2 regions of the Neptunomonas sp. ABH4_499 genome follow, and region 2 is predicted to be linked to the other one. Evidence: predicted binding sites of a transcription regulator. Region 2 holds the regulator's gene; the other holds the start of a gene.
The links. Region 2 encodes FNR, which switches genes on or off when oxygen is low (the NO sensors DNR and NnrR bind a similar motif). Its sites were predicted from a motif close to TTGATNTANATCAA; they were not measured.
Positions count from the first base shown of each region.

Region 1 (15,614 bases), on a different contig from region 2:
CGTTGAAGCCACCACTGAGCGATGAGTGCAAGACGATAAACATCTTATCCATACGCGTGTCTTCTCGAACCATCGACGCCAAGGTGTAACCATCCATCTCCGGCATCTCGATATCGGAGATCAGCATCAAGAAGTGCTCGTAGATATCCACTTCTCGCTCGGCTAAGTCTTTGAGCAACTTCCAAGCCGCCGCACCGTTATTGCAGGTGGTGACCTTGATGCCCAAATCTTCCAAGGTGCGCTTCATCTGGTTCCGCGCAACGCTGGAGTCATCCACACACAAGATGTGGTATTCAGCCGCTTTGGTTTTCACCTCTTTGGTCGCGATCTCTTCACTGACCGCTGTACTCATTGGGTACAAGTCAGCCAAGATTTGCTCGACGTCCAAGATCTCGATCAATTTACCTTCGTGCTCAAAGACAGCCGTTAGGTAGTTTTCCACACCGATCTCAGCTGGCGGAGCCATGATCTGATCCCAATGCGTATTAAGGATACGATCGACTTTGCGAACCAAAAACGCCAAGGTGCGTTTGTTGTATTCCGCAACAATCAAGAAGCATTTACGTTGATCTTCTTTGGGAACAGCAGGTCGGCCAATCGCTTCGGATAAGTCCAATACCGGAATGGTTTCCCCCCGGATATGAGCCATACCTTTGATGGCAGTGGTCAAACGTGGTACTTCGGTAAGTTCTGGACATTGCAGAACCTCCCGCACTTTAAACACGTTAATACCATAGATCTGTTCGGTCTGAAGCCCGAACAGCAACAGCTCTAATCGGTTCTGCCCCACCATCTGGGTACGCAGGTTTACAGTATCTAGAATACCTGACATGATCTACACCAAATCCAATGTCACTAATCAGTGGCACCACGAACCCCTGTAAGACAGGCCAGCCCGTGAGTTTTATCGTTCGTTACTTAATTGTCGGCACACTTAGCGTCTTATTTAGCGTTTTTATTTCGCCAACGCATGCCGCCGCCCGTATTTCGTTGGAAGAACAAGTCTTCTCGGCACTCCAGCGCCATTACGGCACACTTTTTCCCAAAGCTGATATCACTATAGACATAAACTCGATAAACGCAGGGATAAATCAGCGAAAATGTCAAAATTTGTCGATTCCGCTTGAGCCGAAGATCCCATCTGGGGGGCGTTTAAGCTTGCGTGTGTCCTGTAACGACCCAACCACTTGGCACACATATGTCTTAGCCAAAGTGGCCATCAATCTGCCGGTCGCCTTCGCTAAACGCACCATCCCAAGGGGAACTTCCATCAGCAGCGCCGATCTGATTTTTCACAAAGCGGATGTGACCGAGCTAAACCGAGGTTTTTTTAAAGACCCCGCAGAAGTGCTGGGGTATGTGGCTCGACGGACCATTTCGGATAAATCGATCCTGACGCCCTCCACGTTGGAAGCGCCCATGCTGATTCAAAAAGGCCACAGCGTCATGATTGAAGCCGGGCGCGGTGCACTGACCATCCGCACACAAGGAGTTGCACTTGAAGACGGTGCTAAAGGTGAGCAAATTTCGGTAATGAATTCACGCTCACAAAAAGTGATAAAAGCTTATGTTCTGGGGCGTGGACGTGTGACAACCCAGCCGTAAGTGGTTATACTTTCAACAGTTTTAGCATTGTAAAGAAAATGTACAATTTCTCTAAAGTTCTTTAAGCCTAGGCCGCTAAATGGAGTAGGAACTAAATAGAGGGTTAAATTTATGGCTATCGATTTCAACAGCTCCAGTGCTCAACAAGCACTGTTAGCGCGTGACAAGATCACGACACAGAAAACAACGGGCACGTCTGAAACGTCCCAAGTTGCGACAACAACACCAGTTCGCCAAGATACCGTTGAGCTAAGCGATACAGCGCTTGCTCTTAAAGCGGCGGACGAACAGATCGCGAACACACCAGACATTGATTCGGAGAAAGTAGCGCGCCTGAAAGCCGCTATCGAAGATGGCTCCTACCAGGTCGACGCAGAGCGCGTTGCGGGTAAGATGCTCGACTTCGACAAGTTGATGGGTTAATCACACCATGGCTTTCTCGCCCTCTATCCTCCAGAATCTGCATGCCCTCACATCCGAGGGCATTGCGCTTTTACAGCAGCTTAAGCAGAAACTGGATGCCGAGCAGGATGCTCTTGTTGCACGCGACATCGATGCGATTCGCAATTGCGCTTGTGAGAAAGCCACCCTTCTTCAGTCATTTGATAAAAACAACACTGCCCGTGCGAATGCCATGACCCAAGCCGGTGTCAGTGTTGATCGTAAAGGAATCGACGCGTTAACCGCTCAGATTCCTGACCCTACCGCTCGCGACGCGTTCACCCAGATGTGGAGTACGCTCGAAGCGGAACTCAAAGATGTTATGGACGCCAACCAGCGCAACGAATTAATCTTGATGCGCAACCGCAAAAGCCTTGATCAACTGATGGGCTTAATGCGAGGCCACGGCCAAAAACAAGGTAATACTTTGTACAACGCCAAAGGTTCTAAGGGCAATTACAGCTCTCAATCGCATATTGGGAAAGCGTAAGGCTCTAAAGAGCCTAGAAAAGCGGCTAACTCAACGCCCTATACATTTATCTTGTCGCCCTCATAAACATATAAATAAGAGGGAGCATTGACTAGGAAAGCTGCGAATAAGTCCTCCACTCGACAACCACGAATAATTAAATCCTTTACTTTCAATAAGATATTTTGGCCGAATGCTTACGGAAATGACTTATTCGCAGCTTCCCTAAACGTAACGGGGTATCAAGCCATACTATCTTTTTTAGAAATATATTAATAGAACAGAGCTTGAGCTGAAGGAGGTGATGCTTGAACTAGATAGCTCTTCAAATATGGCACATAGAATGATTCTAAGGGTTTAATTTCATTCAAAAATCCGTACAATCACACCCCTTCCTCCCTGTAGTTCAACAGGATAGAACGAGGCCCTCCTAAGGCTTAGATCGGGGTTCGAGTCCCTGCGGGGAGGCCATTTTGTTAGATGGCCTAACGGGAAGATGTCATTTTTAGCGATGTTGTGTACGTGCACTCATCGCAATCAGCGCCGCCATTAAGGCCACACCTGCAGCACCGTAGAACACCCATTCAAAGCCCGCTTTATAGCTGATGATCGCAAGTCCTTGATCCAGTATTGACTGCCCTTGCTCTCGAAATTGCCCAGTTACAACCCACTCCACACTTTTAATGTCTAAAGAGCACGAAACGTCATGGCACAACCGTGTGTTCAATGCCTCTTTAATGCCGTTTGCCAGTACCGCCGACCAACCGGCATAACCGATCAGCATGCCGACAAATCGGGCTGTGGTACTTACGCCTGAAGCCATGCAGGCTTTCTCTTTAGCGACCGAACCTAAAATGGCCTTTTGCGTTTCGCCATTGATCAACCCGCCACCGGCTCCCAATAGGAACATGCCCATAAAGAACAACCAGGTCGACTCACCACTTGCAACGAACGCAAGGGCTTCATTACCCAAGGCAATCACCAACAAGCCAATGGCTAACAACTGATGAGACGTTACCCGTAGCGCTAACCGACGCGCCACAAAGGGAAAATCGCGGCCATAACCTGAGCGGTGGCCGCATAGGCAAACATGGCGATCACACCACTGACAAAGGTGTAGGACTTGAACAGTCGCAGCTCCAACATCGGGTTAACGGATGACAGCTCGCTGTACACAAAGAGCAACAACCCAATGCCACCCGCCAGTGCCGCCCCGATAACAGGCGTACTGCCCCACCCCATTAATGGGCCGTTGATGATGCTCCAGACACACAGCAGCATTGCGGTACTGAAAATACCGGCTCCTTTCCAATCAAAGCGACCTGCCTTGGGTGCTCGGGAATCCTCCAGCGCCTTTAGGACAACCAGAATTAACACCGCACCGACGCCCTGCAACGCGCGTGCGGCAATCAAGGTTGTCATGTTGACCGCAAGCCCTGATAAAAACGCCGCTACCCCAAAGAGTGACACACCCATCATAAAGATCCGCTTGCGGCCAAACCGATCCCCCATGGCACCTGCAAACAGCAGGAGTGAGGCAAAGCTCAGTAGAAAACTGCTGTGAACCCACGCCATTTCGGAGAAATCCGCCTGTAACTCGGCCGTGATACTCGGAAGGACAACCCCAACAAGATTGGTATCCAATATCGTCAGCGCACAACCGACTGACGCCGTTAATAAGAGTGATCGCTTTTCCACACACATCCCTTTTCATCTTGACCACTTACAGAAGATAAGCCGCCTCAAATAAGCGATGCTGCCAGAGAGAAGCTGTCGCGTGCAGATTCAAACGGGGCTAAAAACAATGGGGACAGATCAGTAACCACGCTGTTTATCCACAGTCGGCGGCAGCACACCCGTTGCTTGGTAACGTGCGATGTAATCAGCAACGATCTTTGCCGCACTGTTGCGCGACGTAGGCGCAGAAATATGGGGCAACACAGTCACGCTTGGATGAGCCCATTGCCAAGCCTCTTTGGGCAGTGGCTCCTGATCAAACACATCCAACACGGCGTGATCGATGGTTTTGGTATCCAACGCGTTTTTCAAAGCCGTTTCATCGATGATCGGCCCACGCGCAAAATTAATCAGGGATGCGCCCGTGGGGAGGACTTTCAGTAAGTTTTCATCCACCAGCGAGCGAGTACTCGGCGTAAGCGGCAATAAGATCACTAATATATCGGTGCTTGCTAGCATGGTGGGCAGCTCATCACCGGCGTAACACGTTACACCCGAAAGCGCTTTACGGCTTTGGCTCCAACCTGCGACCTGAAAACCCGCTAAGGCCAAGCGTTTGGCACTGGCTTGACCAAGCTCGCCAAGCCCCAACAGCGAGACGCGCTTTTGAGAGGCCGGCGTATAGTCGTGTTCCAACCATTGTTGGCGTTCTTGCTGTTGGCGGTACAAGGGCATTTGTCGGTGTAAGTAGAGCGTCCACGCCAACACCGCTTCAGCCATGGTGTCAGCAAGTGCAGGGTCCACCAGACGAACAATCTCAATATCGGAGTGCTGTAAATCCGCCAGAAGGCGCTCTACCCCCGCCCAAACGCTGTGTACCCATTTAAGGTTAGGTAACTGCGTAAGATCAGCGGGGTTGGGGTTCGCCACTATCGCAAGTCCGACCTCAGCTTTTTGTGCTGCGCTCATCTGATTAAGCGGCAAAACGGTCGCATCCGCTATCACATCAGAAATCGCATCATTTAAGGCCGTAAGCCAAGCCTCTTCAAATGGATACGCGTTGGGGCACAAAAAGGGGATCAACACAGCCGATAGCACTCCTAAAAGATTTAGCCCAAGTATTTAGCACTCTTATTTAGCGAAGAGCGACTCCATATTGGCAAAGGCTTTTACCTCGATAGCGTTCTCGGATGGGTCCAAGAAAAACATCGTCGCTTGCTCGCCCACTTCGCCTTTAAAGCGAATGTACGGCTTGATGATAAAGTCGATGCCTTTATTCGTTAAGCGCTCTGCCAACGCGTGCCATTCATCCATCGGCAACACGACGCCAAAGTGACGCGCTGGTACTTTGTGGGAGCCCACATCGCTCATCGCGTTGCATCCACACTCCTCAGGTGCAACGTGTGCAACGATCTGGTGGCCGTAAAAGTTAAAATCACACCAGTACCCCGGTGAACAGCGGCCTTCGGTGCAACCTAAAACATCACCGTAAAAGGCACGGGCTTCTTCAAGCTCACGAACAGGAAACGCTAAATGAAACGGAGGGATAGCAGTGGATTGGCTCATTACGGTACTCTTTAATCTTATTTATAAAAGATCAGATTAGCGTGCCATCTATTAACGAAAAATCGAGTAATTCTGATCATTAGCATTATTAACTTTAATAGATCCAGCAACCATCACCATTAACGGCAGCGATACGCCCAGCACGACACGCACCCGTGTTTGAGGCCATTGTGCTCGGTACTGATTCAGCATCGGGATTAACCCACGAGACTGAACCGAAGCAATACAGCATCTCAATCAGATTCATGGCATTCGACACTATACCGTGTTTAACCTGATCACTTCCGGTTAATCTGTGCCTATTTTATAGCATTTTTTAACAACTGGATTGATCAGTATTGAGCCTAAGCAGACGCTTCAGCCTTACGGAGCCTCAGACGCGCCACTTTATTAAAGAGCGCCACGAACAAGGCCTTCCAATCTCGTTTGCGGTGCTCCGTGATAAACCCTAGGAAAAACACACTGACAAACACTAACCCAATCACCAGAAAATAGGTGCTCACATCATCCGGATCACCACTGACCAAAGCACCGAAGAACTGCATTAACGGCTGATGGGATAGATAAAGAATAAAGGTAAAACTCGATGCATAGCGGATGGCATTCACCCAGCCTTTTGAGAGTTCCGGCAGGTCCGCACTTATGCGACGAAACGCCATAAAATTGATTACGATGATCGGCGCTAACAGATAATCACTCAAAAAATACTTCGAGAAGGTCAGCTGCTTATATAGCCATTCACCGCCGACCTCTCGCAGCCAATTGGCAATTTGATATTGAACATCAAAGTGGTGAAACAAGACAAAAGCCGTTATGGATGCGCTCCATAACGCGACCGCAACCCACAGGTATGAGATGACCGCGGCTTTGGCATGATAGAGCCAGACACCCGCTAACCAGAGCGGCATCAAGAGTAAGATTTTGGGGCCTAAAAATAAGCACAGCAGAGCGATCACCGCGACTCGGGTTTTGCCTTTTAAAAAGACGAAAGCGGCAAATAAAACGTAGTACCAGACCTCGTAACAGAGCGACCAATAAGGGACGTTCGAGAAGCTCATGATCGAGACAAACCACACTTCATTTAAAAACAAAGCACTGCTGATGATGCGCACATACCAAAGATCATGCGTGGTTTTATCCACATAGAAGTCAGGATTCATCGCCTCACCAGCAAAATCTAGAAGCGGGGTCAGCAGTAAGACGGGGATCGCCACCGAGTAGATCCGCGCTAAGCGATTCACCGCATATTGGTTGGGCGTTTTCTCTTTTTGATCGGTGACATAGGCGATCACAAAGCCCGAGAGCACAAAAAAGACGATGACCGCCGAGTGACCATAGCCACCCATCGGGACATTCTCGGTAATCAGGGTTCGCCAATTGGAGTGGTACAAAAGCACCAAGAGTGCCGCCAGTAAGCGCACCACATCTAAATACAGCGAGAAATTTTGATTCGGTAAACCGGCCGGCGAGCGGACATCCTTGGTCACCACAACACTCCATTTAATCCATTAGGGTTCGGTTATTTTAATAATGCCCCTAAACTGCCTTTGGGTAAACGCTGCAGGTCAGTTTCAAGCGATTGTTCAAGCAGCTGACGTTTGGCTAACTCTTCGCCCTCTAGCGCCATACGCTGAGTTAATCGCAAGTAGCGCTGGACCATTTTAAGTCGCTCTTCGCGGCGGTCGGTTTGCTGAACCGCACTTTCAAGAAACAGCTGAGCCAAGTTCAACAAGGCCTTTGCGTTTTTCGCATCGTGCTCGATGGCCAAACCAAAATATCGAATGGCTTGCGCGGTTTTGGCCGCATTGTAATGGGACACCCCAAGACGATTCACCTTTTGGCTCATCTCTGGGTCGCGCTTATGAGTAGCCGATTTTTTCGCGGTGGCCGGCACCGGCTCATCACTGGCTTTTTCAAGTACAGGGGTTGGGTCACCTAACACATCAATTAGGCTGCGCTTAATATCAATCTCTTGGCCAAGCTCTTTGGCAATCGACTGGGCTTTTTGCGCCAACTGTTTGGCGTGCTCCTTATCGCCCATGTCCAAACTGACTTGGCTTCGCAACAGCGTACTTTGCATTTTAAACGCCGCATCATGTGGAAACTGAAAACCGCCGGTATTGAGTAAGCCTTCGACCTCATTAAAGAGTTTGATCTGGTGGCGCTCATTTTGACCTTTCATCTCCATGCGCTTCACATTGGCAAGGCGAAGAAAAGGCTCGGCCGAGCGATAACAACTGGTCTTGTTTAATACGATGGATCGTCTGTACGCCAAGTCCGCCTGATCCAAGCTTTTGTTAAATACCGCAAGCTTTCCTAAGCGCATTTGACGCAGCAAACTTTGCGGTGATTGCTCGGTTGCTGCAAGAATCGCCTCTTGTGCGTTTTGCAAATCGCCGCTTTTTTCGAGCACATCCGTCAATAAATCATAGGACTGCATAAACAACGGATACTTTGCGATGCTCTCGGTCAGGACTTTTTTGGCATCCGTTAACCGATCTTGTCCAATGTAAGCTTGTGCCAAACACGGTCCGCTCTCTTTTTCGTTAAGACGGGAAAAGCGGTGCTTAAAGAAATGCTCGGCCTCCTCAAAGCGGTTCATTTGCAGCAACAACTGCCCTTTCATCAACTGAACATAATCGTAATTGCTACCGACAACCTCGACCTGATCACACAAGCGTACCGCTTGATTGAGATTCCCCACCAACACCGCTTGATGCACCGCCTCAAGCGCTTTTTTACGCTCAAGCACGACATCCAATCGGTGTTTTAACTCGGAGGCGCTAAAAGGCTTACCAATGAGCAGATCCGGCTGGCTATCCAGTGCATGCAAGACCGTTTCTTGCGAGGCATCGCTGGTCATAAACACCCAGCAGGCCGAAGGATGTATCAGTTTTCGGTAGCGGGCTTCTTCTAATAGTTGCAGTCCCGTGTAGGAATCACGGGCGTTGTGACCCAGTAACACCAAGTCAAACTGCTTTTCCTGAAGGGTTTCAAAGACTTCAAGGTGGGAGCTGATGGGTAGGATCTCTTGAATGCCAAGCTGGCGAAGAATAAACACAATGGTCGCACGCATGTTGCCCACGCTCTCAATCAGCAGCACGCGCTTTTGTGAATAATCGACCATTGACTCAAGATTCCTACTAAATATCTGATTACTAATCAGTATAAGAGGCCATTTGAGGATGTGAAAGTACCGAATACAACAAAAAAAAGCACCGACGAGGGTGGGCGTGCGGTGCTTAATCAGTTCTATGCTGTCTAGTCATACTAAGGCAACCCGCCAAGCCCGCCTATGACTCAGATCAAAAAACGGAGTAATGCATTACGTAATTCATACCAATGCATAGACGCGCTGCTGGCTTTTTTTCAGTAGACTGATCCCTTAGACGGTTATAGCTATAAAGATAAAATGACAACCACCTTCATCAGTCACGACGACTGTACCCTTCATAATTTGGGGCCAGAGCACCCAGAAAGCCCTGTTCGCCTGATGGCGATCCGTAAAGTGCTGGAAAAAACCGGGTTGATCCAACAGCTTGAACAGATGCAAGCGGTGCACGTTTTGCCGGATCAAATCGAGCGAGCCCATGCGCCGCTGCACCAAAAGCGTTTAATGATGCGTCAACCCAGTGAAGGCGTAGTCTACACTGACGACGACACGGCCCTTTGCCCAGACTCCTTGCACGCGGCAAGCCTTGCAGCAGGGGCTTCGATTTTGGCCACCAACCGAGTACTCAGTGGTAAAAGCACTAACGCCTTTTGCGCCACACGCCCGCCGGGGCATCATGCTGAGCATAACCATCCGATGGGGTTTTGCTTTTATAACAATGTCGCGATCGGCGCTTTGCAAGCGCTTGAACACCCCGAGGTTAACAAGGTCGCGATTTTGGATTTTGACGTTCACCACGGTAATGGCACGGTGGATATCTTTAAAGATAACCCCGATGTGTTGGTGTGCTCGAGCTTTCAGCACCCGTTTTACCCCGAGCGCTACGCGGACATCGTGCGTGATCACATCATCAACTGCCCAATGGAAGCGCACAGCGACAGTAAGGTGTTTCGTCAGTTGATCGAATCCCGCTGGCTACCGGCCCTTCAACACCATAAGCCAGATATGATTTTTATCTCGGCAGGGTTTGATGCCCACCACGAAGACCCGATGGCCGATATCAATCTGGATGAAGAGGATTATCGCTGGGTCACACGTCTGATCATGGACGTTGCCCGCACCTATTCCAAAAACCGAATCGTCTCGGTATTAGAGGGCGGGTATAACCCGATCTCGCTGGCGTTCAGCGTTGAAGCCCACCTAGAAACCCTAGCGGGTTACTGATGCACCGGTGACATGCCCCTTCTTCTATAAGGGGTGTTTCGTCACAGGGCAAATGCTACTATTAGCTCCCATACGGATATGGGTTCTGCCCTCACTTATACGAAACGGTCAACGGAGAGACGATGTATAAGCCTCCTCATGCGCGCACCGAAGTGCTGATTACCATTGATACCGAATTTTCCATTGCTGGCGCCTTCAGCCAACCCGATTTATCACCGGTATCAGCCCCTGTTGTGACGGGAGCCATCAAGGGTAAAGAGCACGGTTTAGGCTTTATGCTGGAAACCTTTGATCGCTATAACACCAAAGCGGTGTTTTTCGTTGAGGCGATCAACCGATGTCACTTTGGCCTTGAGGAGATGGGCCAATACGTCGAGCGCATCAAACCCCATCATGATATTCAGCTGCACACCCACCCCGTGTGGGCAGTGTATGACGGTAAGCGCCTGCAAGAGAACCCACTATTCCCGCAAAACGATTCATTAGTTGGGCGAAGCTTCGAGCAAGTCAGCGCGGTACTAGAGATCGGCAAATCGGCATTCGCCGACTGGGGGTTGGATGCCCCGATCGCAATCCGCACCGGCAGCTTGATGGTGGAGCCCGAACTCTACCCCTGCTTTGCCAAAGCCGGATTTAAATGGAGCTCCAGTGTGGGCGTTGGCATTTACCCGCCAAACGATATTCGCCTGCACCTAGAACATAATGAGGCGATCATCAGCGGCGTTACCGAGCTGCCCGTCACCACCTTTGCTGATTTTCCGACCAGCCGTAAAGGGCATCGTAAAACCTTACAGGTAACCTCCTGCAGCTGGCCCGAGACCCAAGCCGTTCTTGAGGATGCCCATCGCAAAGGTGTAAAACGTGTGGTGATTTTGACCCACCCGTTCGAGTACTTTAAGCGTAAAGATTTCCGCTATTCAAAGTTACAACCAAACCGAATCAATCAGAACCGCTTAGCCCACCTTTGCCGTTTTCTGGATGAGAACCAAGATCGCTTTTACTCAACCGATTTTGTCTCAATGGACACCACCCCGACCGAGCCTGTGAACACATCGCTTCGATCCAAGCATGACGGACAAGCCTTGATCCGAGCGGCACACAATAAACTCAACGACACCCTTTGGTCGTATTAAACCTGACAACTGCCCATCTGGAGTGATGTGATGGAACGCACAAAAACGTTAATTTTATTGGGCATGGATACGCCGACCGGTTTATGCATCACACGGGAATTGGGCGAGGACGGGGTACGAGTCATTGGCGTCTATGGCTCGCGATTTTCGGTGGGAGCGGCATCAAAATATACTTTTGCCAAACACAAGCGCGCGCCAAAAGAAGTACTGATCGAGCAGTTATTAAGCTTGATCGCGCACTACCAAGCCGATGCTTTTTTGGCCGTTTCCGAAAATGACATTCAATGGATCAATCAACATCGAGAGCAGTTTTCCATCCCCTTGATGTTTCCGGACCAAGCGCGCATGGCCAATGTGTTAGATAAGCAAAGTACTTATCAACAGGCTAAACAATGCGACGTGCCCACACCGCGCTCTTACCAGATCCACTCTTTAGATGCGTTACAAGGCCTTGAGTCACAACTGAGCTATCCGGTTGTGATCAAATGGCCAGACCCCATTGCGATGATTCACACACTGCAAGCGCATCAACTCCCTTTGATCAAAGCCGACTACGCCGACAACCTAACCGAGCTTGAGCATAAGCTTGCCCCTTACCAATCGCTCGGTCAATTTCCATTGATTCAGATCTACCATAAAGGGCACGGTTTAGGTCAGTTTTTCTTGATCCACAACGGCGAGGTTATTCAGCGTTTTCAACACAAACGCATCCATGAATGGCCACCCGAAGGCGGGTATTCAACCTACTGCGAATCCCTTGATAACCACGATCACCACGCCCTGTTTGAAAAATCAGAGGCGCTGTTAAAGTCGCTTAATTGGGAAGGCGTTGCGATGGTCGAATACCGCTTTGATGAGCAAAGCGGTGAAGCGGTATTAATGGAGATTAACGGTCGCTTTTGGGGGAGTTATCCACTGGCCTATCACGCCGGTGCCAAAATGGCTAAGCTCTATTTTGATGCCGTTACCGGCCAACCGGTCAACGCCCCCACTCCCAAGGCGGGGGTTCAGTGTCGATTTATGATCCCTGAAACCAAACGCTTGATCCGCGTATTACTTCAACCAAATAAGATTCAAGATAAGCAATACATCAACACACCGCTTAAAGACCTAAGCCGCTATCTAGTGGCGTTTATTCGTCCTAAAAGCCACTATTTTGTGTTCCAATGGAAAGACCCTAAGCCGCTTTTACAGGATCTTTGGGGGATTCTTCGTGGTCGATTTTAGGCAGTTTTTCCACCAAGTGCTGGCACGCCTCTTCAATGCGATTAAAGCAGGTCGTGAAGTAATCATCACTGAGCGTGTGCGGGTCGTGCAGGTGGATAAACTGTTTCTGAGTCAGCGCACCGAGCAGTAAGATCTGAGCCTTCTCCCCGTACACAGCTCGCAATTTATGAGCGTGTCGAATCTCCATCGCCAAGAGAAGATCCCCCTCCTGCCATTGATAGTCACTCATGTCCGTTGCGGTGTGTGTCTCTAAACTTTGCCCACGAGCCATCGCTTCGCGTCTGGCTTGATCGGTGGCCGGAGCCCCTGTTGTGGTCGAAAGCCCCATTGAGACGATGGGAAAATCCGTTAACGAGCGGGTGTAGACATGCCCGTAGGCACTTCGATTGATGTTACCTAAGCAGACAAACACTAAGCGCTTTACGGTGCTCGGCTGCCAGGTCATAAAGGAGTTAACACGCCCAAGACGCGCTTCGATGCGAGCTAAGGTTAATCGAATCCAGCCTCGGTAAGTGCCATAACGGCGGTTAATCGCATCCATGATGGTCGACATCGTCTACTGCTCCTTAGCAAACCCATTTAAAGAGCCTGAAATGGTAAATTCCAGACACAAAAAAGGCCATCAAAAGATGGCCTTTTTAGATAAGTAGGGGTTAGCCCACAAACTTAATCATCACACCGGCTGCGACCGCCGAGCCGATAACACCGGCTACGTTTGGCCCCATCGCATGCATCAACAAGAAGTTTTGAGGGTTAGACTCAAGACCTAACTTGTTGGATACACGAGCGGCCATAGGCACCGCTGACACACCGGCTGAGCCGATTAATGGGTTGATCGAGTCACCGCCAGCCAGTTTGTTCATCAGCTTCGCCATCAAGACACCTGCAGCCGTACCGATACCGAACGCAACGATACCCAGAACCAAGATGCCCAAGGTTTGCACATCCAAGAACTTATCCGCTGACAGCTTAGAACCCACCGACAGACCCAAGAAGATGGTTACGATGTTGATCAACGCGTTTTGTGCCGTATCGCTTAGACGATCCACCACACCACACTCTCGCATCAGGTTACCGAAGCAGAACATACCCAACAGAGGCGCCGCATCCGGAAGCAACAGAGCCACCAGAATCAACAACAAGATTGGGAACAGGATCTTCTCGGTTTTAGTGATGTGACGCAGCTGAACCATTTTGATCTTACGCTCTGACTCAGTTGTCAGTAAGCGCATAATCGGTGGCTGAATCAGCGGCACCAATGCCATGTAGGAGTAAGCCGCAACCGCAATCGCACCCAATAGGTGAGGTGCCAACATGCTGGCAACGTAGATTGCCGTTGGGCCATCCGCACCACCGATGATGCCGATTGCCGCCGCATCTTGGATCGAGAAGTCCATGATGCCCGCTGCGCTCAGACCAACCGCACCGAGTACGGTCGCAAAGATACCGAACTGTGCTGCCGCACCTAAGAACAAGGTTTTAGGGTTCGCCAGAAGCGGACCAAAGTCCGTCATGGCACCCACACCCATGAAAATCAACAAAGGGGCCGCACCCGAAGCGATCGCTACGGTATAGAAGTTATACAGCATACCGTTGTTGTAGCCGTAATCGTTCGCCACCAAGGACGCCGCTGCGTGCGTGCTCGCATTGGAGGTGTGGTATGCGTGCAACAGATCATGAGGGTCTGTACCGCTCACACCTAGAATCGACGCCAACTGAGTCATCAACTCAGGATTGTCAAAATGTACCGCATTTTCCACCGCCGAAAACGCCAGACCCGCCTCTGGAATGTTGGCCAAAATGCCACCAAACCCGATCGGAACCAACAACAGCGGCTCAAAGTTTTTGCGAATGGCCAGAAACAGAAGTAACAAGCCAATCACGATCATCGTAAACTGACCCGCACCGATATTGTAAATACCGGAGGCGTGCCAGAGATCAAGCACCTTATCCATGTAAAAGTACCCTTACGCCAGTGTCAGCAGGGAGTCTCCCACCTGCACTGCATCACCTTCTTTAACGTCCACAGAAACAACGGTACCGGCACGTGCTGCACGTACTTCGGTTTCCATTTTCATTGCTTCTAGGATGACCAGAACGTCGCCCTCTTGAACCGCTTGACCTGCGGACACCTGAACTTTCCAGATGTTACCGGCCAAAGGTGCAGGCACTTCTTCACCGGAACCGGCTGCAGGTGCCGCCGCCGGGGCCGCCGCTTGAGGTGCTGCTGTTTGAATGGAGGAGATATCGCCACCTTCTGCCACCTGAACAACGTAGTTCTGGCCGTTTACAGAGATGGTGTAGACCTGTGGTCCAGTGTTCTTAGGTGCTGCCATGGCTTGTGCATCCTCTAAAGTCGGTGCGGGTTCAAACGCATCAGGGTTGTTTCGGTTTTCTAGGAATTTCAGACCTACTTGTGGGAACAGCGCGTACGTCAATACGTCGTCGATCTCTTTGTCCCCTTCAGCCAGTTGAATACCTTTATCAGCGGCCAGTTGTTTCAATTCAGCACTTAGGCGCTCAACTTCTGGCTCAAGCAGATCAGCTGGGCGGCATGTGATGGCTTCAGCACCATCCAGAACACGCGCTTGCAGATCTTCATTGAACGGAGCAGGTGCTGCACCGTATTCGCCTTTCAGGATACCCTGAACCTCTTTAGAGATGGTTTTGTAACGCTCACCCATCAGAACGTTGATCACCGCCTGCGTACCGACAATCTGTGACGTTGGAGTCACCAGAGGGATCAAACCTAGATCTTCACGTACACGTGGGATCTCGGCCAGTACTTCGTCGAATTTATCCGACGCGTTTTGCTCGCGAAGCTGGTTTTCCATGTTAGTCAACATGCCACCAGGCACCTGAGCAATCAGGATGCGAGAGTCGGTACCACGCAAAGAACCTTCGAATTTCGCATATTTCTTACGCACTTCACGGAAGTACGCCGCGATCTCTTCCAGTTGTTCCAAGTCCAAACCGGTATCACGATCGGTGCCTTTCAGCGCCGCCACAACCGATTCGGTTGAAGTATGGCCGTAGGTCATCGACATAGAAGAGATAGCGGTATCCACACGGTCGATGCCAGCTTCAATCGCCTTCAAGATCGACATATCGGATAAGCCCGATGTGGCGTGTGCGTGCAATTGAACTTCTAGATCCGTCT
Region 1 is NZ_JBSWXK010000003.1:59,877-75,490, forward strand. It holds gene ACXAF9_RS03565 (chemotaxis protein) at 1-832, opposite strand, end outside; gene flgA (flagellar basal body P-ring formation chaperone FlgA) at 898-1,605, shown strand; gene flgM (flagellar biosynthesis anti-sigma factor FlgM) at 1,717-2,028, shown strand; gene ACXAF9_RS03580 (flagella synthesis protein FlgN) at 2,036-2,536, shown strand; tRNA gene ACXAF9_RS03585 (tRNA-Arg) at 2,911-2,986, shown strand; gene ACXAF9_RS03590 (MFS transporter) at 3,021-3,557, opposite strand; gene ACXAF9_RS03595 (MFS transporter) at 3,542-4,213, opposite strand; gene ACXAF9_RS03600 (2-hydroxyacid dehydrogenase) at 4,331-5,278, opposite strand; gene ACXAF9_RS03605 (VOC family protein) at 5,324-5,758, opposite strand; gene ACXAF9_RS03610 (hypothetical protein) at 5,853-6,005, opposite strand; gene ACXAF9_RS03615 (acyltransferase family protein) at 6,103-7,245, opposite strand; gene ACXAF9_RS03620 (response regulator) at 7,278-8,885, opposite strand; gene ACXAF9_RS03625 (histone deacetylase family protein) at 9,171-10,094, shown strand; gene ACXAF9_RS03630 (polysaccharide deacetylase family protein) at 10,217-11,227, shown strand; gene ACXAF9_RS03635 (carboxylate--amine ligase) at 11,258-12,454, shown strand; gene ACXAF9_RS03640 (arsenate reductase/protein-tyrosine-phosphatase family protein) at 12,405-13,007, opposite strand; gene ACXAF9_RS03645 (sodium ion-translocating decarboxylase subunit beta) at 13,108-14,409, opposite strand; gene oadA (sodium-extruding oxaloacetate decarboxylase subunit alpha) at 14,422-15,614, opposite strand, start outside.
Region 1: the regulator FNR is predicted to act here: its motif matches at 9,054-9,067, upstream of ACXAF9_RS03625 (histone deacetylase family protein).

Region 2 (15,614 bases):
ACCGTTGTATCCAAAGAGGTTGCTCGCGCTGCTCTGGCAGGTAATGCGAAGGCAAGTGTTGAGAGTCTGAGAGGGTAAGGAAACATCGATCAGTTGGCGGGTTTGCGCCAACTGATCTTAAATCAAACCAAGCAGTACTATTCTTTAAACACAAACGTTGCCGTCACCGGTACATTAGTGGCAATAGCGCTAAGTGCAGCGACGCTTTGTAACTCTCCAATCCCTTTATCCAACCCAAAGTCTGCTGCATTTAACAGAATCGGGCTTTCGGTGCTTACCATAACGGCCCCCTCCAAAGCGGTAATGCGAAGCGATGCATCATACGTTAGGTTTTTGCCATTTAAGGTTAGACTTATAGGCAGTTGGACGACTTTAGATACACCTTCGGTCACATCGGCCATCACCTCATTAGGGATGTCGGCGGTGATTTCGGCCGTTGGGTTTTCTGTCACCTTAAAAAGCATGTCGCGCATCCGCTCGTTGCGGATCGGGATAGCGGTTTCAACGCTGCTTAAGTCAATATCGACCTTGGCGGTTCCAGCATCCGTATAGGCACCAGAAAGGGCGGTAAAGTGGTGATTTTCAGCAATCGCGTTATTTTTGATTGAAGTGAAGTACAGGCTAGATTGTTCCGTATCCAGTTGCATATCGGCTATGGCAGCGCTTGCGGACATGGCTAGAAGAGCAGCACAGAAGCTCCGTTTCAACATAGTGAGATCCTTATTTTATTTGTGGTTTTGCCAAACCTCGACTGCATGGCAGAACCTGTTTGACGCGATCTCTGCTAAAAAGCTCCGTAAAAAACCATATTCACGCCCAAAGTCTAATTTTTATAGCCATTACGACTTTGTTGCTAGGCGTGCTTTTGTTAGGTGCTTGGCCTCTGCACTCATTGGGTCATCTGGCCATGGGTGTTTTGGGTAGCGGCCCTTCATCTCTTTTTTGACTTCCGGATACGCGTGCTGCCAAAAGTGTGCAAGGTCCTGAGTGATCTGCAAAGGCCGTCCTGCTGGTGATAACAGGTGTAATTTGATCATAACCCGTTCTGCAATGACGGGCGTTTTGGCCTGACCAAACAAGGCTTGTAATTTGACCGACAACACCGGGGTGTCGTCTTGGTAATCGAGGGTGATCGATTGCCCGCTTGGGACTGTGAGGCGCTCTGGGGTTAGTTGATCCATCGCTTGCATCTGCGGCCAAGTTAAGCGCGACTGCAGCGCACTTAACAGGTCCACTCGTTCAAGGTCCGCTTTGGTTTTAACATTCGCCAAAAAGGGACCGAGCCAGTCATCGAGTTCCGCAAGCAGAGTTTGCTCAGAAAAATCAGGCCATTCAAGGCCTGTTTGTTTTAAGGCATTTAAAGGCTGATCTTGATGGAGTGTGCTGATTAACTGCGCGCGTTTAAGCCAAGTTTGTACCTTATCTGTTGGGCGTAAGGCCGATAGACCCGCTTCTTGAAGGTAGGAAACAACCGCTTGGGTGATGGTCTCTTTAGGCAGGTTTTGGACCTTCTGAGTTCCAAGAAGGTGCGCGCCAAAACGTGTTTGTTCCTCGGCGATCAGTTTGTGAGTACGTGTACACCAATGAATGTGGGTTGTGGTCTTGATCTGATCTTTAAAGAGTGAAACCACATCGGACTCATCAATGGGGCTTGCCATCATTACTTGATCAACGGCTTGGCCTTCGCGTTGGCGGCTTTCGGCAATGGCGATCCACTCGCACTTCGCAAGCGAATCGCTTAATGATACTTCGGCTTGGCGACCATTGGTTAGGCGAAAGAGTCCAGGTTTAATCTGCTTGGCGACGCGATCTGGCCACGCCAACGCGACTAACGCCCCAATGGTGTCAGTGATATGTATCGTGGGGGCATCAGGGCTTTTGGGCGCTAAGCGAGTTAGCCGATCGATGGATTGCTTAATTCGTGCACGTAAGGCTCTAGGCTCTTGCTGGCCCGCGAGCCAATCAAGTCGGGATTCAATGTGAAGACCAAGCTCGGGAGTTGGGTCTTTCTCTTGTAAAAGGGCGGCGAGCTGGCAACCCAGCTTTGTTTGGTTCAACGCCACGGCACTAAGAACCAAGTGGGCCAATCTTGGGTGTAAGGGCTGCTCAGCAAGCTTCTCGCCATGTTCGGTTAGCACTAACTGGTTGGTTTGTGGGTTCTGTTTTAGGGCGCCCAGTTGTTGGAGTAAGTCACACGCTTGCTGGAAGCGGCCAGGGTTTGGGGTGTCTAGCCAATCAAGCTCATCGAATGTGCTGCACCCCCAACGAAACAGCTGTATGGCCAGCGGGGTTAAGTCGGCTTGGGTAATCTCAGGTGGGGTGAAGGCGCCGCGGCTTTGATGGAAGGATTCATCCCATAAACGGTAGCACACACCGGCCTCTAAGCGGCCCGCACGGCCCGCTCGTTGTTTACACGCTGCGCGCGAGGCCTGTATGGTCACTAAGCGATTCATGCCCGTTACCGGGTCGTACAAGGCTTGGCGTTGAAGGCCTGCATCAATAACAACGCGTATCCCTTGTATGGTTAAGCTGGTTTCGGCAATGTTGGTGGCCAAGACCACCTTTCGATGCCCAGTCAGGGCGGGTTGTATCGCTTTTTGCTGATCCTCAAAGGGGAGGTCGCCATACAGGGGCGTAACTTCTACCGTATCGCCTAAGGCGGCTTTTTGAAGCGCCTCTTCAACACGGCGAATTTCACCTTGCCCAGGTAAAAATACCAAGATCGAACCTGCCTCATCACTCAGTGCTTGCTGAACGGTATCGGTGACTGCTTTTGTCAGTTCCGAAAACGTTGGGCGACGTGACGAGAAATAGGGCTTGTACCTTACCTCGACAGGGTAAGTACGCCCTTCGCAGAAGAGTGCTTTAGCATTGGGTAAAAAGCGGATGAGTTGATCATTATCGAGCGTCGCCGACATGACTAACACATGAAGTGGGTCATCTTCCTCACGAAAAAAGTCACGACTTTGCTGAACCAATGCAAGGCCAAGGTCAGCATCTAAACTGCGCTCATGAAATTCATCGAAAATCACCATGCCGGTCGACTCTAATGAAGGGTCACTTTGCAGCATTCGAAGTAACACGCCTTCGGTAACGACCGTAATTCGGGTGTCTTGGCTGGTTTTTGACTCAAAGCGCATCCGGTAGCCCACTGTTTTACCCACCGGTTCACCCAGAAGTTCAGCCATGCGAAGCGCGGCGGACTTTGCGGCTAGGCGTCTAGGTTCGAGCATCAGTATCGATTTTTTCGAAAAGGCCGGGTGCGCTAATAAAGCCAAAGGTACTTTGGTGGTTTTACCAGCACCAGGTTCTGCGTTAAGGATCAGCGTGTGATGGGTGGATATGGCTTCAAGAAGCTCTGGAAGCACCGCATCGATGGGCAATGATTGCGTCATGATATGTCAAAGATGAGATATACAGCAGGCCAAATGCGACCTGCTGTTAACGAGCCTGGTATGGCTTAAAGCCCTTCGTAGGCCAGTAAGGTAAATACAGGAATGCCGGCATCTTGAATGCGCGCCGAGCCCTGCAAGTCGGGAAGGTCGATCATCGCGGCGCTTTCAATCACTTCGGCACCGAGTTTTTTGATCAGGGTGCAGGCCGCTAAGATGGTGCCGCCTGTAGCAATCAGATCATCAAAGACCAGAACTTTGTCGCCAGCAGAGACGGCGTCTTTTTGCATCTCTACAACCGATGTGCCGTACTCTAAGGTGTATTCTTCGTGAATGGTTTCACCCGGCAGCTTGCCTTTTTTGCGGACCAATACCAAAGGAAGCTGCATCTCGTACGCCATGATCGAAGCCAGCAAAAAGCCGCGTGCATCGATGCAGGCAATGTGAGTGATTTCTGTTTCCATGTAGCGTTGGATAAACGCATTAGCAACCATCCGAAGTGCTTTAGGATCTTTAAAGATAGGCGTAATATCACGAAACATCACACCTGGCTCTGGCCAGTCTGGTAATGTACGGATTACAGATTTGACGTAAAACTCGTCATAAGACATGGATGGTTGACTCCTGAAATTACGTGGCAAATAGGCCACTTACAAACACAACCGCTAAGTATATCGGGTTCTTGCGAGTGCGCAAAATACGGTATGCATCATCCGACTGTCATTTGGTTTCGGTAACGTCTCAGTGTGGATCGCTAAGTCTCGAATAATAAGGAGCACAAAGACGATGAGCGCGTTTGAACAAGCGTTTTTAAAACACTACCTCACCTTTGGTTTAGGCTCGATGCCCAAGTCCGATGTGGATGCATTGGTCATGCACTTATTGGATAAGCACGGTTTGGATGGCTCGCCGCCGTTAGCGGTATACAGTCATCAGGCGGTCAGCGAAATGTTAAAAACCCCTGTGTCTAAAGTGAAAAAACTGCGTTATGACGCGGCGCTCAAATTTGGGGGAGATATCGAAGAGGAGGCGAAAGCGCGCCTGTTAGCCTCGTTGGATCGCGCGGTGTTTGAGCTTGAACAAGACCGTATTCTTTTAATCATCGAAGATATGCTGGCCAAACATTGGTTGCAGGGGCAGCTAAAAGCGCAGCAGCAGGTGTTTGATTTTTCGCTCAACTCCGAAATGATCAAGGTCTCGGCCGAGGGCTTATTTACTGTACTTGATGTCGTGTTTGATTCAGCGGAAGTGGCTGAGTTTAAAGAGGGTTACGAAAGCGCCAAGGAGATTCAGGATAGGGCGGAACGCCAAGCCTACTTTAAAGGCGTGTTGCGTCGTTTTGTTGAGTCGGCGGCCAAAGCGGCTGGTGCCGGTGTATTGGCTACCTTGGTTACTCTGTTAGGATCTTGAAATTACAGGTAAGTACTTATGTTGACGCAGCTCAATGTTTTTAAACCTGAATAGAGGTTTAATGGACTCGTTGGGTTACACAGAGATGGCTACTCTTTGTGCAACATTAGGCGCCGGGCACAGGGAACTGCCCGGCGTTTTTTATTGTGCCTAACACACATGCGAACTTGTGAAGATTGTGTTTTCGTTGATCAATAAAAAAGCCCTGATAACAATGCGTTATCAGGGCTTTTTTATGTTGGGTCTCGATTTACAGCGTGAGTGTTTGTGCTTGTTCCTCTTCTTCACCTACGCACTCGCCAGAGGCAATCATGAGCTCGTCCATATCCAGTAGGCGAATCTCTTTGCCATCGACTTCAAGGAGTCCGTTTTTCTGGAAACGCGTAAAGATTCGGCTTACCGTTTCGACCGCCAAACCTAGATAGTTACCGATCTCGTTACGAGACATAGACAGACGGAAATTGCTTTCAGAGTAACCACGGGCTTTAAAGCGTTGGGACAGCTTCAGTAAGAAGGTGGCGATGCGCTCCTCGGCGTTCTTTTTCGAGAGCAGCAGCATCATTTGCTGATCTTCACGGATCTCTTTACTCATGGTGCGCATCACTTGGCGACGTAACTCAGGCAACTGCCCACACAGGTTGTCCAAGTTATCGAATGGGATCTCGCACACGGTCGTGGTTTCTAAAATCTTAACCGAGATAGGGTACTCTTGGTGATCAAAGCCGCTCAAGCCAACCAGCTCGCCAGGGAAGTAAAAGCCAGTTATTTGCTCTTCACCTTCATTGGTAAGGGTATAGCTTTTCACGCTGCCTGCCCGAATGGCATACACAGATGTAAAACCCTCACCTTGATGGAACAGGTGCTCTCCTTTTTTCAACGGACGACTTTTATCGATGATGTCATCCAGTCGATCCATTTCTGTCATGTTGAGTGACACGGGTAAACAGAGAGAGCTCAGGCTGCAGTTGCTGCAATGAGCTTGGTGAATGCTGCGAAGTTTCCCTTCTTTGGCGGTATCAGTCATGACCCAATCCTGTAAATAGTGGTAAAGGTTTTCGATGGATTCATCAAAAACCCTACAGATTATGTACCAAATAATCGTTTGTTTGAATGGTATATTAGATAATTCTTGAAAAACTCTGCACCTTTTGAGCTTTCGGTATGTAGGCATCAAATGCCATACAGATGCGCCTGATTAACAAGCGCCCTGCCGGGGTAACGAACAGTTTTTCAGGGCTACGTGTGATCAGCTTATCGGCTTCAAAACGCGCTAGCTCTTCTTCGGCATCAAAGAAGTAGTCTTTAAAACACATCCCAAATTGCTGCTCAACATGTTGAATATCCAGCTTAAAGTGGCAGATCAATTCGGTGATCACGTGACGACGGATGTGATCGTCTTGATGTAAGGTCACACCACGGCGTATGGCGTGCCCGCGTGTTTTGACCGCGTTTGCCCATGCATCTACTTCGTGTTCGTTTTGGTAGTACACATCGCCAATTTGGCTGATGGCCGAAACGCCCATCGCTACCAGATCACATTGTGCGTGTGTCGTATAGCCTTGAAAGTTACGATGCAGGTGGCCTTCGCGCTGCGCTTTAGCAAGCTCGTCATCCGGCTTGGCAAAGTGATCCATCCCGATGTACACATAACCGGCTGCCAGCAGTGTGTTTATGGTGGATTGCAGAATTCGCAGTTTTTCCGATGGAGAGGGCAGAGCTTCTGCATCAATCCGACGTTGTGGGCGAAAGCGCTCTGGCATATGGGCGTAGTTAAACACCGATAACCGATCTGGACTCATCTTAATCACCGTCGAGAGCGTTTTATTAAAGCGCTCAAGGTCTTGATGGGGTAGGCCGTAGATCAGATCCATATTGATGGATCGAAAACCCAGTCGGCGCGCTTCATCAAGAATGGCTTGTACCGATTCGATGCTTTGTTCGCGATTAACGGCTTTTTGCACCACAGGGTCTACATCTTGGATACCCAAGCTTATGCGGTTAAAGCCGATCTTTCGAAGGCGAGCTAAGGTGTCGAAGGTGACCTCGCGCGGGTCAATTTCGATGGAGTAGTCACCCTCGTCGTCATCGCGTAATCGAAACGCCTGACGAAGCTTGTTCATTAAGGCTTCCATTTGATCATCACTGATGAAGGTGGGGGTGCCGCCGCCCCAATGAAGCTGGTCAACCAAACGGTTTTCACCGTATAGGGCTGCCATCTGATCGATCTCTTTGAATAAGGTTTCTAGGTAGGGCTCAGCGCGATCTCGATTACGAGTAATCACCTTATTGCAGGCGCAGTAGTAACACACGTGCGCACAAAACGGGATATGCACGTAAAGCGAGAGAGGTGCGCTTTTGTCCGCCGTTGTTTGACCGGTTGTGATCAAGGATTGAGGGGTTAACTCTTGATCAAACTGTAACGCTGTGGGGTACGATGTATAACGAGGACCCGCTAGGTCGTATCGGTTAATAAGGTCTAGATTCCAAGCGATGGCGGAAGGTGATGACACGGGAAGCCCCCTTACTGCAGTAGAGTGGCTCTATTCTAGAGAAGCTCTGACACCAAAACCTTGATACGGATCAATGTTCGCTGGGCAGGGTGTTAATTTTCGATTAAGCTAAGCCAGCCTTGCCATGGGAAAGAAGCCAAGCCCATCAGTATCACCAAAAGCCCAGAAACACGTGGCATCCAGGATGTTTGCATCAACTGCTTGATGTTGTGCGCGATGAGGCCCGTGGTCAGCATGGCCGGCAAAGTACCTAAGCCAAAGCACAGCATCAACGTTGCGCTACTGACGGGGTCGCTAGCGCCAGCGCTCCAGACCAAAGTGCTGTAAATAAGACCGCAAGGCAGCCAGCCCCAAAAAAAGCCCAGTAACATGGCCTGTGGCAAGCTTTTTACCGGCAGCAAGCGGCTCGCAGCTGGTTGAATCAGAGACCAAAGCCCTTGGCCTGCTTTTTCGAGATAGGTGAGTGCTCTCCACCACTGGCCGATATAAAGTCCCATCAAAATCAGCATGAGCGCGGCCAGTGTACGAAGCACCAAGGCTGAAGTCATTGATTGACTGAATAACCCTAACGAGCCCACCAGTAAACCGGCGAGTGTGTAACTGAAAATGCGGCCAGCGTTATAGCCCAATAGAAAGCGAAAGTGGTTACCTGAGAGTGCCATTGAAGCAGCTATACCGCCACACATCCCCAAACAATGGGTGCTGCCAAGAAAACCTAACAGAAGTGCCGATACAACCGTAAGGTCAAAACTCATGAAGTCGCGTCCGGCCCCTGCGCGTTCGAACTCTCTTTAGGTGAGTTTGTGGCGGCTTTATCCTTAGGGATCAGGTGTTCATCGTTTTCAAACAAAATGCTGTGCGCAGGCGATTCCAGATCATCAAACTGCCCTGTATTTACGCTCCAAAAAAATGCCCAAACGGCGATGCCTGCCAGTACGATGGCTAATGGAATCAAAAAAAATAAAATCTCCATAGGGGCCTCTTTGGTGAGAATGCTTGTTAGCGCGTTTGCTCAATCAACGGCGCCACCGAGCGCGGTTGCGTATTATGTACAAGTTTGGTTTTCGATAATCGTAATGCGTTGCCCACTACCACTAGAGAGCTAGCAGACATCCCAATTGCAGCCATATAGGGGGCGATGAACCCGGTCGCGGCAAGCGGGAGTACCAACACATTATATCCCAGTGCCCACGCAATGTTTTGACGAATGATCGCGCGTGTTTTTCGGGCAAGCCGAATACCTTCGACCAGTCGGGTTAGATCGCTACTGATCAAAACTGCATCGGCATTGGTTTTGGCTAAATCGGTGGCACCGCCCATCGCAATCGATGTCTGCGCGCCGGCCAAAACCGGTATGTCGTTAATACCATCGCCCACCATGATGACATTCGCCCCCTCGGATTGGCGTTGTTGCACTATATCTAGCTTCTCTTTCGGGGAGACGTTTCGATGGATGTGTTGAATGCCAAGCGTTTGCGCGACTGATTCAACGGTAGGGGAGTGATCACCTGTGAGCAGTTCAACTGTTAATCCTAACGAGTGCAGGGTTTGGATGGTGCTTGCCGCTTCGCTACGAATCCGATCACTCAATCCAAACCAAGCCATAGGGCCTTCTTCGCTACAAAGGAGCAGCCACTGACTTGATCTGTCCGGCGCGCTATCAAGTTCAAGGGTGCCTCCGCACAGCTGCGATGCGAACACAGGCTTACCGATGCGGTAGCGCTTCCCTTGGATAACGCCCTCAACGCCTTCTCCGACGGTTGTCTCAATCTGTGTGGCGGACTCTTTTGCAAACGGCTTAAACGCTTTCGCGATGGGGTGCTCGGATTGCGCTTCGAGTGCCCCTGCGATGGACAGAGCAAACTCAGAGGTGATACTTTCGATTGGCTGTGTATGGGAAAGCGATAAATTGCCCTCAGTCAGTGTGCCTGTTTTATCAAAGATGATGTGAGTTGCTTGCGATAAACTTTCAAGCACGTGACCGCGAGTGATCAGTAAGCCTTGTTGGCGCAGTGTGCCAGTGGCGGTGGTTAAGGCGGTGGGTGTGGCCAGTGATAACGCGCAAGGGCAGGTGACAACCAAAACGGATAGGGTAATCCAAAACGCATTGGCTGGCTCAATTTGCCACCATATGGTGCTCACAAGTGCTGCAGTGATCAACACGGCTGCGACAAAGCGACTGGCAACGGCATCGGCAATCTGAGCAACTTTGGGTTTTTGTTGCTGTGCACGGTCCAGAAGGCGAACGATCGCGGAGAGGCGAGTATCCGCACCTACTTCGGTGATTCGCACTTTAATGGGGTTCTCGACATTAATCGTACCACCCACGACGGTATCGCCTGTTTGTTTGCGGGTGGGTAAGTATTCGCCGGTCAGCGCTGATTCATCAATGGAGGAGTGGCCTTCGGTTAAAACACCGTCGGCTGGGATGGTATGGCCTGGTTTAACCAGCACAAGATCCCCAGGTGTCAGCTCAGTCGAGGGGATCAGGGTTTCGCACTCGCCGTTCAGTCGGGTCGCACTGGTGGGTATGAGGTTCAGTAAGGCATTACCGGCGCGGCCTGTTCTGTGACGGGCTTGCATCTCCAGATAACGGCCAATCAACAAGAAGAAGGTAAACATGGTGACGGAGTCATAATAGACCTCGCCGGTTTGAAACACTGTTGCCCAAACACTGGCCACATAAGCGGCGCCAATCGCAAGGGACACCGGAATATCCATGCTCAGGTGGCGCGTTTTTAGGTCGCGAAGAGCGGCAATAAAGAACGGCCTTGCTGAATAGAGCACAACAGGGGTTGCAATGATTAAGCTGGTCCAGCGTAAGAAGGCTTCGTATACCGGCTCGATCCCCTCCAGGGCGCCCGCATACAGCGCCATCGCCATCATCATGGATTGCATCATGCCAAGGCCTGCAACGCCTAAACGACGGATGGCTTTCTTCTTCTCGGTTTCGAGGATCTGCTCCTCTTTGTCCGGATGATAAGGGTGTCCTTGATAGCCGATCTGATAGATGGCTTTCATCAGCTGACTGAGCGTTGTTTTATCATCATCCCATCGCACCCGCGCACGATGGTTGGTTAAGTTCACACTGGCCGATTCAACACCGGCTTGCGCTTTTAAATGATGCTCCAATAACCAGACACATGCCGCGCAGGTGATCCCTTCGATCACCAACATAGCTTCCTTGATAGAGGGCTGTTCTGGGTCGGGGTAGGTGACAAAGCCTGTTTGCACCGATGAACTGTCGTACAGGGCAAGTTCGTCCGTAAGCTCAGAAGGGAGCGCTTTGCCGCTGATTTCTGGGCGGATGTTCAGATTGGATTGGCGGTGTTTGTAAAAGCCGTCTAAACCGCTTTCAGCGATCATCTCGGCGACGGCTTGGCACCCCAGGCAGCACATTTCACGCGGCTGACCTTGGATTATCGCGGTAAAATCACTGCCTTTGGGGATGGCTTGTCCGCAGTGAAAACATGAATTACTCATTCAAACACCTAACCCTAAGCCTTTTGGAGTCATAGATACCTTAAGGCGACTACTGGACGGCCGTTGGGGTCATAAGTACTTCTTTGCCAGCGTAAGGTGGCTGAATCTCTTGTCGAAGGTGCCAGGCTTGATCTTCAGGGAAGAGGAACAGAAAGCGCTTACCCTTTAGCTCAGATGTCAAAAAACCGCTGTAAATGGGCTGGCCGGGTAGGGCTTTTAATGTGATCGCTTGGTCATATTGCTGGTGGGTTGGGTGAACAACATCCAGCGTTAAAGTTGCAGGCCACTGCTCAAAGTCACCGTTCATCACGACTTGAACATCACCTGTTACATCATCCATGCGCACTTCGGCCGTTAGGTTGTGCTCGATGGCGTTCTGGTTTTTTTCGGAGTTGACCTCGTAGCCTCGGGCGATGCGGTAGTAATCATCCTTTACCACGCCATCCATCGTCACAATCGATAAATACAAAAAGACAAAGCCGTAGATAAACACGGCGATGAGTGGGATCAATAAAAACCATAACCAAGGCTGTTTGTACCAAGGTTTTATGGCGTCTTGTGCGTCTGTCATACATCTAACCTTATCAAAGGCGGCTAATGCGCCACCTGCTAAAACACTATCGGCTTTGCAGCGGCCCGATAAACCGGTTTTCTTTGGTAATCTCAATGCCGCTGCCATCAATGGCTTGGGCGGAGATTTTTAAATCAAAACTGCCTTTGGCGAGTTGATCCTTATCAACGGAGCAGCGAATTAAAACTTCGGCCAGCTCCCCTGGTGCCACTTTAATCGTTTTGGGCGCGAAGAGCTCGATATCAACGCCCGCGGGGCCAACCGCCGAAAGGGCATACTCGTGAGCCGCTTGCTCTTTATTGGCCAGTTTTAGCGTGTAAATGTTTTCGATCCGATTATTAGTGGCCTCAACGTACAACTGGCCCCGGTCTCGGATCAGTTCCAGTTCGACCGGTACGCGTGTACCTAATGTATAGGCAAACGCACCACACATCACTATAAGGACCGCAAAATAACCAATCAGGCGCGGGCGGAAAATGTGGGTTTTCTTGCCTTCAAGCTCATGTTCGGTGGTGTAGCGCACTAAGCCGCGCTCGTAACCCATTCTGTCCATGATGTCGTTGCAGGCATCCACGCAAGCGCCGCAGGCGATGCACTCATATTGCAGGCCATCACGAATGTCGATACCTACAGGGCATACGTGAACGCAATTATCACAATCGATACAAGCGCCAAGCTCTAGCGTGCTTGGATCAGCACTTTTTTTGCGTTTGCCGCGTGGCTCACCGCGTTTCTCATCGTAAGAGATGACCAAGGTGTCTTCATCAAACATCACGCTTTGAAAACGGGCATAAGGGCACATGTAGATGCATACTTGCTCGCGTAGCCAGCCGGCATTGGCATAGGTGGCAACGGCGATAAAGCCGATCCACCACGTTTCCCAAGGGCCTAAGTTCCAAGAAAGCAGGTTAGGGACCAGTTCACGAATAGGGGAGAAGTAGCCTACAAATGCAACGGCCGATGCCAGTGCGATAATGAGCCATAAAACGTGTTTTAGGGTTTTCTTTTGCGCTTTGGAGAGTGAAAAAGGCGCTTTGTCCAACTTCATGCGGTGGTTGCGATCCCCTTCGGTGATGCGCTCCGCCCAGATGAATAACCAGGTCCACACAAACTGTGGGCAAGAGTAGCCGCACCACAAGCGCCCAGCAAAGACCGTCACGAAAAAGAGAACAAATGCGAGAATAATCAGCAGCCACGACAGCAGCATAAAATCTTGTGGCCAAAAGGTCAGGCCAAAAACATGAAATTGACGATTAGGGAGGTCGAACAGTACAGCCTGGCGGCCATCCCATTGAATCCAGGAGAAACCGAAGAACATCACCAGCATGAAGGCGCCAGAGATGATGCGAAGGTTTTTGAATAAACCCTTATAGAATTTGACGTAGATGTGTTCGCGCTTAGCGTACAGATCGTAGCTGTCGTCTTTGGGTTTCTTTGGGTCTGTTACATCTTTTACGGGTATCTGGTTCATGCCTGTGCTCGCAAGCTGAAACGTGGATCGTTTAAAAACGATATTTATTAGATATTTTTAATGTTAGCACGCTCCTAATTGAAAAAGGCGATAAGAGATATCTTATCGCCTTTTGTCTTGATGGTTGTCAATTACTGCTTAGACAAGCTGTAAACATACGCCGAGATCAGTTTGATCTTATCTTCACTCAGAAGGTCTTGGTGCGCTGGCATTACGCCGGCACGACCTGCACGAATCGAGTGGGAGATATCTTCAAAACTGCCGCCGTACAACCAAGTATCGTCCGTTAGGTTAGGCGCGCCTAGCATCTGCATACCGGTACCATCAGGTGCGTGGCAGGCGGTACAGAACATATCGAACTGTGTTTTACCGCGAGCGGCCATTTCGGCATCCGCTTCAAGACCGCTTAAGCTGCGAACATAGCTTGCCACATCACGTACGCCTTCTTCTTGTAGGACTTCGCCCCACGCAGGCATCGCACCTTGGCGACCGTGAGTGATGGTTTGCACAATCGTGGCTGGGTCGCCACCGTACAGCCAATCGCTGTCAGTCAGGTTAGGGAAGCCATACGCACCGGTAGCCGCTACGCCGTGGCACACAGAGCAGTTGTTCGCAAACATACGTGCACCCATGCGCAAGCCTTCGGCGTTGTTTGGATCTTGCAGTTCCTCAATGGACAGAGCCGCATAGCGGGCAAAGGTCGGGCGGTACACCTCTTCGGCGTGCGCCATCTCTTCTTCCCACTGGCCAGCCGAGGTCCAACCCAGTAAGCCTTTAAAGTTACCAAGGCCTGGGTAAAGCACTAAGTAGACCAAACCAAAGATCACAGTGCCCATAAAGAGCATAAACCACCAGCGCGGTAACGGGTTGTCGTATTCGGCAATGCCGTCAAACTCGTGACCTAAGGTCTCTTCGGTTTCCTCTTTATAGGTTTCGCTTTTACGCGTCTGAATGAGCAGCCAAGCGCATCCTAAAATGACTGCTAGGGTAATGACGCTTACCCACATGCTCCAAAAAAAGCTCATTTTTCGATTCTCCTGTCACTGGCGATCTCTCGTTCGGTGTCTTGCTCCTCTTTGTCATCTGCAAAGGGCAGTTGAGAGGCCTCATCAAAACGCTTCTTGTTACCGGGCAGTAGCACCCAGATAAACAATCCCACGAATGTGATGAGCATGATCACCGGAATGAAAGGGCCGTAAACATCGTAACTCACAAGTCTTTACCGCTTATTGTTGTAGACAGAATGGGTTTTACCCAACGCTTGCAGATACGCCACCAGAGCGTCGATCTCATATTTGCCTGAGACCTCCTCTTGTGCGGTTTCCATCTGCTCGGCGGTGTACGGTACGCCCAGCTTTTTCAAAGCGGCCATCTTTTTAGCGGTTTCCGCGCCCGTTAGCTGGTTATCAAACAGCCAAGGGTAAGAGGGCATTTTGGACTCAGGTACGACGTCACGCGGGTTATACAAGTGGGCACGATGCCAGTCGTCGGAGTAACGTCCACCAACACGCGCAAGGTCAGGACCGGTACGCTTAGAACCCCAAAGGAAAGGGTGCTCCCAAACGTGCTCGTTCGCGGTAGAGAAGTGACCGTAGCGTTCGGTCTCGGCGCGAAATGGACGAATCATCTGGGTGTGGCAAACGTGGCAGCCTTCTTTGATGTAGATATCGCGACCTTCCAGCTCAAGTGCAGAGTAGGTACGCAAACCATCAATCGGCTTAGTGGTTTGGGCTTGGAAAAACAGAGGGACAATCTCTGCCAAGCCGCCACCGCTGATCACTAAGATGATCAGAAGGATCATTAATCCAATGTTCTTTTCGATCGTTTCGTGTTTGATCATGATTTTAGCTCCTTACCACTTATGCCGCTTGCGCCGCTGCATCAGCAGTCGGTGCGTTGCTGTTCTTGCGAACGGTTTGCCAAGTGTTAAAGGCCATCAACAACATACCCGTTACCCAGAACATGCCGCCAATCCAGCGCACCAGGTAACCGTAGTGAGAGGCTTCTAGGGCTTCAACGAAGCTGAACATCAGTGTGCCGTCTTCGTTAACAGCACGCCACATCAGACCTTGCAGAATACCGTTAACCCACATCGCACAGATGTACAGAACCGTACCGACGGTCGCTAACCAGAAGTGCGTATGGATTAAGTTGACGCTCCACATCTGAGCCTTACCAAATAGGCGAGGGATCATATGGTAGGTCGCACCGATGGAGATCATCGCAACCCAACCAAGAGCGCCGGCGTGAACGTGGCCGATGGTCCAGTCCGTGTTGTGAGAAAGCGCGTTAACGGTTTTGATCGACATCATCGGACCTTCGAAGGTCGACATACCGTAGAAAGACAGGGATACAACCAAGAAGCGCAATACAGGATCCGTACGCAATTTATGCCATGCGCCAGATAAGGTCATCATACCGTTGATCATACCGCCCCAAGAAGGCGCCAGAAGGATCAAGGACATAACCATCGCAACGGACTGAGTCCAGTCAGGCAGAGCCGAGTAATGAAGGTGGTGACCACCGGCCCACATGTACGTGGCGATCAACGCCCAGAAGTGGACGATGGATAAACGGTAAGAGTAGATAGGACGTTCAGCTTGTTTTGGTACGAAGTAGTACATCATCCCGAGGAACCCAGCGGTCAGGAAGAAGCCTACAGCGTTGTGCCCATACCACCACTGAACCATGGCATCCACAGCGCCAGGGTAAACAGAGTAGGATTTCCACATGCTCACAGGCATTTCCATGCTGTTAACCACGTGAAGCACGGCAAC
Region 2 is NZ_JBSWXK010000005.1:66,113-81,726, forward strand. It holds gene ACXAF9_RS06555 (YccF domain-containing protein) at 1-78, shown strand, start outside; gene ACXAF9_RS06560 (YceI family protein) at 138-710, opposite strand; gene hrpB (ATP-dependent helicase HrpB) at 840-3,395, opposite strand; gene ACXAF9_RS06570 (adenine phosphoribosyltransferase) at 3,461-4,003, opposite strand; gene ACXAF9_RS06575 (hypothetical protein) at 4,179-4,802, shown strand; gene fnr (fumarate/nitrate reduction transcriptional regulator Fnr) at 5,053-5,826, opposite strand; gene hemN (oxygen-independent coproporphyrinogen III oxidase) at 5,921-7,312, opposite strand; gene ACXAF9_RS06590 (sulfite exporter TauE/SafE family protein) at 7,405-8,067, opposite strand; gene ccoS (cbb3-type cytochrome oxidase assembly protein CcoS) at 8,064-8,285, opposite strand; gene ACXAF9_RS06600 (heavy metal translocating P-type ATPase) at 8,312-10,795, opposite strand; gene ACXAF9_RS06605 (FixH family protein) at 10,845-11,366, opposite strand; gene ccoG (cytochrome c oxidase accessory protein CcoG) at 11,413-12,837, opposite strand; gene ccoP (cytochrome-c oxidase, cbb3-type subunit III) at 12,969-13,862, opposite strand; gene ACXAF9_RS06620 (cbb3-type cytochrome oxidase subunit 3) at 13,859-14,050, opposite strand; gene ccoO (cytochrome-c oxidase, cbb3-type subunit II) at 14,057-14,677, opposite strand; gene ccoN (cytochrome-c oxidase, cbb3-type subunit I) at 14,697-15,614, opposite strand, start outside.